2 regions of the Leptolyngbya subtilissima AS-A7 genome follow, and region 1 is predicted to be linked to the other one. Evidence: predicted binding sites of a transcription regulator. Region 1 holds the regulator's gene; the other holds the start of a gene.
The links. Region 1 encodes NtcA, which controls nitrogen genes in cyanobacteria. Its sites were predicted from a motif close to TTTGTANNNNNNNNTACAAA; they were not measured.

Region 1 (4,084 bases):
TTCAATCCGTTGCCGGTGATGTAGACGACTGTAGACTCATCAGGGTTAATCTTACCGGCTTCAACCAGCTTTTTGAGCACTGCAATGGTGGTGCCGCCAGCAGTCTCGGTGAAGATACCTTCGGTTTCGGCCAGTAGCTTCATGCCTTCAATGACCTCGGCATCGGTTACTGACTCAATGTTGCCGTTGGTTTTACGAGCTATATCGAGAGCATAGATACCGTCGGCGGGGTTTCCAATGGCAATAGACTTGGCAATCGTATTGGGTTTGACTGGAGTCACAAAATCGCGGCCTTCTTTAAAGGCTTGGGCAATAGGAGAGCATCCCTCGGCCTGGGCACCGCTAAAGCGTACAGGCTTATCGTCGACGAGGCCGACCTTAACAAATTCTTGGAAGCCTTTGTAGATCTTGGTAAATAGTGACCCCGATGCCAACGGCGCCACGATGTGGTCTGGTAAGCGCCAGCCTAGCTGTTCAGCTACTTCGTAGCCCAGGGTTTTAGACCCTTCGGAGTAGTAGGGGCGCAGGTTGATGTTGACGAACCCCCAACCTTGAGTGTTGGCTACCTCAGAGCACAGACGGTTGACCTGGTCATAGTTGCCCTGCACAGCCATTACTGTAGGGTTATAGATTAGGGTGCCAAGTACTTTGCCGGCTTCTAGGTCAGCTGGAATGAATACGCAGCAGTCAAGGCCAGCATGGGCTGCGATCGCCGCCGTAGAGTTGGCCAAGTTACCTGTACTGGCACAAGACACTGTAGTAAACCCTAACTCTCTCGCTCGGGTTAGCGCCACCGACACCACCCGATCCTTAAAGCTCAAGGTGGGCATGTTGACAGCGTCATTCTTTATATAGAGTTCTTTTAGCCCTAGCTGCCGCGCCAGTCGGTTGGCGCGCACTAGGGGTGTCATGCCGGTTCCCACATCAATTGGGTTGTCGGTGCTGACGGGTAGAAAGTCTTTGTAGCGCCAAATTGACAGCGGCCCGGCTTGAATGCTGCTGCGGGTGACCCGCCTGCGAATTTCGTCGTAGTCGTAGGCTACCTCTAATGGGCCAAAGCACACATCTTCGCATACATGCTTGGCGCCTAGGTCGTAGGTCTCACCACATTCTCGGCATTTCAATGCTGAAAATGTGGGCTTGGTGGCGATCGCTTGTTCGATAGACTGCGTCATGGCGTTTTCTCTGAGATTTTCTGAGGAGCAGTTGTTAACTTCGCTAAGTTATCCAGAACGTAACACTGGAGACAATACTTGGTCAAATATACCCGACTTTTTTGGTCGGATATAGCTGAGCTTTCTTCTGCCAGTGTTTTGCGCTAGTGAGACCTACTTCTTAGTTAAGAGCGACGGTCCGAGTTGTTTTGAGTTTGCTGTCGCTCTCAGCCTCATCTGCGGCTTTTTTTATCCCTGAATGACTACTTTGGAACCCCTGAAATGGGCTCAAGATTAGCTTCGGGAGCAATAAAGTAACTTGCTATACAAACGCTTGCCTTACAGTTGAGGTTAAGTGATCTAAAGTCATGGAACGTTTGCATTGGTTAGCGTGCCAGACCAATCAGACTGCTTTATGCTTTATGCCCAAGGTGATCTGTGCTGTGGGTCTAGCTGTCATAGCGACGGCAAACCAGTAAATTCAGTGCAGATGCTCTCTGTGATGCTCTTAGCAGAACGTTATGGTAGTGACCCAAGATAAGCCCCTTGCTAATGTTTTTCGTCAGCTATCTGGAGGAGCGTTTCCCCCTGTAGTCGAATCCTACGAGCGGGGGAAAACAATCTTTTTCCCTGGAGACCCGGCCGAACGGGTGTACTTCTTGTTAAAAGGGGCAGTGAAGCTGTCGCGAGTGTACGAGGCTGGAGAAGAAATCACAGTTGCCCTGCTGCGCGAAAACAGTGTGTTTGGGGTCTTGTCGCTAATTACGGGCAACCGTTCTGATCGCTTTTATCACTCCGTGGCCTTTACTCCGGTAGAGCTATTGTCTGTTCCAATTGAGCAGGTTGAGCAGGCGCTGGAGGAAAATCCTGAACTGGCCTTGCTGATGTTGAGGGGGTTATCCTCTCGCATCTTGCAAACCGAGATGATGATTGAAACCTTAGCTCATCGAGACATGGGCTCGCGGCTGGTAAGTTTCTTACTCATTCTCTGTCGCGATTTTGGGGTGCCTAGCCAGGATGGCATCACTATTGATCTGAAACTGTCTCATCAGGCCATTGCTGAGGCCATCGGCTCCACTCGGGTGACTGTGACTCGCCTGCTGGGAGATTTGCGCCAGGAAGGTATGATCTCCATCTACAAAAAGAAGATTACTGTGCATGATCCGGTCAATCTGAGTCAGCAGTTTACTTAGTTTAGGTTTGGCTAGGTGGGGTGGTTTTGGTAGCCAAACCAGCAATCGACAATATTGGGGCGTACGAGGCTTCAACCCATGCAGTAGAGTAAGTGCAAACTCCCCTGTGGCTGGTGCATGGTTTCTGGTTACGTACTGATTTTGGCGGTCTTAATTTTGGGGGGCTTTATTGCTACCCTCGGCGATCGCGTCGGCACGCGGGTGGGCAAAGCACGTCTAAGCTTGTTCAATCTACGCCCCCGGCAAACGGCTACCTTAGTCAGCATTGCCACGGGTAGCGTCATTTCAGCCTCTACACTGGCCCTGCTATTTGGAGTGAGCAGTCAGCTGCGCACTGGGGTGTTCGAGTTGAGTAAAATTCAGGCTGATTTAGCCAACGCCGAGGCTGATTTGGCCCAGGCTCAATCTACCCAAGAGAGCGTAGAGACCGATCTGGAGTCGGCGACTAACGAACGGCAGCGGGCGCTAGCTCGATTACAAGAAATTAACCAATCGCTCAACCAGGCGGTGGTTCAGCAGGAAGCGACTGAGGGTGAACTACGCCAAACTCTAGGCCAGCTAGATGCCGTATCACAGCAGGCTGCCGCGCTGCGCCAATCGACGGACGCTCTGCGGGTTCAGCGTGATAACCTGCTGGCGCAGCAAGCCACTATTGGCAAACAGATTGCCGACCGCGATCGGGCAATTGCCAACTTAGATGAGGAGATTGCCAGTCGCGATCGGGCGATCGCCCAGCGAGAGCAGCGGCTGGCTAGCCTAGAGGGCGAGCAAGACTTTTTAGAGCAGCAGGTAGCCGTTCTGCAAACGCAGTATCAAGGGTTGTTTCGGGGCAATATTGCCCTCAACCGCAACCAAGAGATTCTAGTCGGTCAAGGTCGTGCCGAAAATCGAGAGCAGGCAGAAGAGTTTGTCACAGGCTTTTTACTTGAGGCCAACCGCTTGGTGTCTCGAGCTATTGCCCCCGGGGCTTTGATCGACCAGCAAATTTTGCTGATTGGTAATCGCGAGGTCGAGGCGTTGATTGAGCGTCTGTCCACGGGTGAAGATTACGTAGTGCGCCTGCTGTCTGCGGCTAACTATGTAACGGGCGAGCCCTGCGTGGTGCAGCAGGGTGAACCCTGTGTGCAGGTCTTTATCGATGCCACCCCTAATCAACAGGTTTATGCCCTGGGCGAGCGATTGGCAACGGTTACGCTAGATCCCCCTCCTTTGGGCGATCGCCAGCTAGTTGAGCGACTCAACCTTCTGTTGGCAGCCGCCCAATTTCGGGCCCGACAGGACGGCGTTGTCAGCGACACGCTACAAGTAGCCGATAACCGGCCTGAAACGGTGCTCAACTTCTTAGAGACTGTTCAGCAATCGGGGCAGGCTGTCGATCTTCAGGCTATTGCTGCCACTGATATTTTCACGGTAGGGCCGGTTCAAATTCATCTAGCAGCAGTGCGCGACGGGCGCATTCTGTTTCAAACGAGTGAATTCAATAATCCTTTGGACGATAGCACTGACTTACTAAGCGAATAGCTTGGAGCACTTTCTCTCAAGAAAATTAAGTAAAAAGGATCCAGGTCGAATTAACTTTGGTGGCGAATATTTAATAATGTCTAAAAAAATTTGCAGATAGTTACCATCTGCCCCTACTTCGATACTGTGGGGATCACCTGTGCTTAGAATTAACCTACAAATCTGTCGGCTGCTAATAGGTTGCTTTTAACTCTGGCTTGTCTCAAGGCAGGCAAA
Region 2 (4,084 bases), on a different contig from region 1:
TTTGCCGAAACCCTATCGGTGATCATTCAAGTGGGCTACTTCAAAGCCACCAAAGGCCCCGATGGTGTAGGCAAGCGTTTCTTTAAAATGGCTCCGCTCCACCACCACTTTGAGCTGTCGGGCTGGTCTGAAATTCAAGTTGTAGCCGTGGCCTACGCGGTAACAGCTGGGCTAGCGGTGCTGGCCCTCCAGGTGAGATAGCCGAATCGCGCTCCTGGGAGGCTTGGTATGGATGGCTCAAACCTGCGCCCTTTAGGCCGCCCACCCAACGCCTGGTGGGTTAACGAGCAGATGGCTGACATTAGCCGTCAAGCGCTCCAGCCTCGACTGGCCACCCTCATCACTCAGACAAAGCAGGTGCAGTTTGACCTATCCAAAACTGCCTGCCTGGTCATCGACATGCAAAACGACTTTTGCCACCCCGATGGCTGGCTGGCCAGCATTGGGGTAGACGTAACCCCGGCCCGTCAGGCGATTCAGCCGCTGCAAACTCTGTTACCTAAACTGCGATCGGCCCAGGTGCCGGTAGTGTGGGTCAACTGGGGCAACCGCCGCGATCGCCTCAACCTCAGTGCCGGCCTGCACCATGTCTATAACCCCAGCGGCACTGGTGTGGGCCTCGGCGACCCTCTACCGGCCAACGGTGCCCCTGTACTCACCAAAGGCAGCTGGGCAGCGGCCGTGGTCGAGGAGCTAGAAGCTCAGCCCCAAGACATTTGGGTCGATAAATATCGCATGAGCGGCTTTTGGGACACGCCCCTGGACAGCATTTTGCGCAACCTGGGTAAAACCACCCTACTCTTTGCCGGGGTGAATATAGATCAGTGCGTTATGGCCACCCTGCAAGACGCCAACTTTCTCGGCTATGACTGTATTTTGCTGAGCGACTGTAGCGCCACTACCTCCCCCGACTACTGCGCCCAGGCTACCGTCTATAACGTCAACCAGTGCTTTGGCTTCGTGGCCGATAGCCCTGCCCTAGCAGCAGCTCTAGAGCCTTCCTTAGCGCTCTAGCTGAGAACGCTAGATATAGATATCAGTTTCGAATTGGTCTTTCAAGTTGAAGTCCAGCATCAGACTCAAAACCCCGCACCCTTTGACAGTGGAATCTACTTCTAGGGTGAGACAGTTGCCAAATTTCATTGTGGACAATGAAATTTGGGGATTGTTAGATACAGATACGAACCAAAAATTTCACGTTTCACTTAGGAGCCAACGGCCGTTTGCCCCTAAGTAAATTCATGCCACCCTTCAGCCATGCTGAATCTGTAAGCACCAAAACTTTTCTTGACTAAAACTGGTGCAATTGCTCTAATGTGAACTACCCTTGGGCAGACCAATTTACAGGCTTCTTTTTCGTTCTTAAACGCCCCTTCTACCGTCATCATGAACGTACCCTATTCTCCCGAATCTGCTTACCCTGGAGCCGTGGCTCCAGAAGCACCCCAGGGCAGCCGTCAGGCTCCTTCGGTGCCGATCTCGGTATACCGCGAGCTAGCCACAGAACTGCGCGCTACCCAGGGCATGGTCGATTCACTGACCCAGCAAAATCAGCAGCTCAACCAGCAAAACCAGGTGCTGCGCCAGGAAATGATTCGCTTTGCGGACTCGGCAGCCCGCCTCAAGCAGGCGATCGAGGTCAGTCAACCCCAGGCGATCGAGCCAGAGAACATTATCCGTCCTATCACGACCTCCTTGGGCGTTGAGACTCCAGCGATGGCTGCGACTTACCCCATGGCTGACGAGCCTTCGGCTTCTCTACCAGAACGGCTATCAGAGTCTATGGGAGAAGGAGTATCGACCCTAGCCAGCCAGCTGACTCAAATGGTGAAGCCCAAAGCGAAGAAAGGGTCCAAAATGCCGCCCAAACGGCCCCAGGCAGCGCCCCAGCGGCTTTACACCGAAGAGCGGATCGATGCTAGCCGTCCTAGTCAGATGAACCAGAAGTCGTCAGACTTGAGCGGGCTGTGGCTGGGTGCAACTATTCTGCTAATCGTGATCAGTGCTTTTGGGGCCGGTTTCTTGATTATGAAGCCGCTGCTAAGCAATTCTCGTTGAAGCGCTGGATTGCCGTCTATAGCTTGCTTTTCTAGCCGCTTTGATTCTGCTTGCCCGTTTTTTTGTAGCTGACAATACAGTATTGTAGGGGTCAGTCCCGATACACATAGACCGAAGCTAAGAGATATCCGCTGAAGCACCCTGGTTTGATCTATGAAAAAAATAGAAGCTATTATCCGCCCCTTTAAGCTTGACGAGGTCAAGATTGCCCTGGTCAACGCCGGCATTGTGGGTATGACCGTTTCGGAGGTGCGTGGCTTTGGTCGCCAAAAAGGACAGACCGAGCGCTACCGAGGCTCTGAATACACCGTTGAATTCCTCCAGAAGCTCAAGATTGAGATTGTGGTTGAAGAGGCCCAGGTCGACACCGTAGTCGACAAAATTATTTCCGCCGCCCGCACTGGCGAAATCGGCGACGGCAAGATTTTCGTCACCCCCGTCGATGAAATCATCCGCATTCGCACCGGGGAGAAAAATACCGAGGCCGTGTAGCTCTGGCCCAAACGCGAATGCTCGACTCAGGCGCAGCCTAGGCTGCGCCTTTTTCATGCCGTTCGCAGCTTATTGACCTACTTCAAGTTCACTCTCCCTAGTGGATCTTTAATCACGCTGGGGAGATGAATCGTTGCGTATCTTGTCTTCAAATTAAACATCAGTTGGAGTTGGCTCCTGACCTTCAATAGAGAGAATGGTTCAGGACAAGGGCGATCGCCCTCAGATAAGATGCTTAATGGCCCAGCTACCCTATCTCTCAACTAGCAAAGAGAATTGCCTGTGTATCAGCCTCAGATAGAGCAAGAGCGACAGATTGAGAGCCTTCTAGCCCTCTTTGGGCGGTTTGGGGTAGAGCTAGGGCTAGAGCGCATTCAGCGATTGCTGGAGGCGTTGGGTAATCCCCAGCACCGGGTGCCGCTGGTACATGTGGCGGGCACCAACGGCAAGGGATCGGTGTGTGCCTACCTGGCGGCAGTGTTAGGGGCAGCAGGGTATCGGGTAGGGCGCTATACTTCGCCGCACTTGGTGAGCTGGCGAGAGCGCGTTGTGGTCAATGGGGAACCCATTGCGGCTGAGGATTTGGTTGCTCGACTGAAGCAGGTGGTGGCAGCTATTGACTCGTCCCAACCCTCACCGACTCAGTTTGAAGTGTTTACGGCGGCGGCTTGGCTGCACTTCGCCGAGGCTAAGGTAGATCTGGCGGTGATGGAGGTAGGACTGGGGGGCCGACTCGACGCCACTAACGTGGTGGATGTGCCCTTAGTGAGCGTGATTACCTCCCTCAGCCGCGAGCACTGGCAGCGCTTGGGCCCTACCCTAGCCGATATCGCCCGCGAAAAAGCGGGGGTGCTGAAGCTGGGGCGTCCGGCCGTGATTGGTCCGCTGCCTGCTGAAGCAGAGGTGGTGGTGCAGGCTCGCTTGGCCGAATTGAACTGTCCAGCGGTGTGGCCTGCGCCCGCTGTTTCCCTGGGAGAGGGGCAGGCCCGCTATAGCGACGGTAACGAAGCGATTACCTATCCCCTAGCGCTTTTGGGAGAGCACCAGCTTACCAACTCAGCGATCGCGATCGCCACCCTGCTCAACCTGCGCTCCCAAGGCTGGAACATTTCTGACGATGCGATCGCCCAGGGCATGGGCAGCGCTCGCTGGCCCGGACGTTTGCAGTGGGTAACGTGGGGGCAGGACTCTATGAAATACCCGTTGCTGATCGATGGGGCCCACAACCCAGCAGCGGCCGAGGTACTGCGTCAGTATGTGGATAGCTGGTGGGTAAACCGGCCAAGACACCCAGCCGGGACAGCGTGGCTGATGGGGATGCTGGCGACCAAGGACCACCGCGATATTTTTGAAGCCCTGCTGCGGCCAGGGGATACCCTGCATTTGGTGCCCGTGCCAGGGCACGAGACGGCGGTGCCGGAAGAACTCGGGGCGATCGCGCGATCGGTCTGCCCCGACCTCGCCCAGTGCGAAGTCCACCAGTCTCTCAGGAATGGCCTGATTGCGATCGCTCAGTCCCCAGCTCAGCTCAAGG

Region 2: NC979_RS21650 (P-II family nitrogen regulator) is a predicted target of NtcA. The motif match lies at 2,120-2,139, and genes of this name have one in related genera.

The regions. Positions count from the first base shown of each region.
Region 1 covers NZ_JAMPKY010000010.1:284,039-288,122, forward strand. Annotated here, with positions in the region: gene thrC (threonine synthase) at 1-1,175, opposite strand, end outside; gene ntcA (global nitrogen regulator NtcA) at 1,676-2,347, shown strand; gene NC979_RS21145 (DUF3084 family protein) at 2,465-3,868, shown strand.
Region 2 covers NZ_JAMPKY010000011.1:98,559-102,642, reverse strand. Annotated here, with positions in the region: gene mraY (phospho-N-acetylmuramoyl-pentapeptide-transferase) at 1-201, shown strand, start outside; gene NC979_RS21660 (cysteine hydrolase family protein) at 229-1,014, shown strand; gene NC979_RS21655 (hypothetical protein) at 1,387-2,058, shown strand; gene NC979_RS21650 (P-II family nitrogen regulator) at 2,212-2,550, shown strand; gene NC979_RS21645 (bifunctional folylpolyglutamate synthase/dihydrofolate synthase) at 2,833-4,084, shown strand, end outside.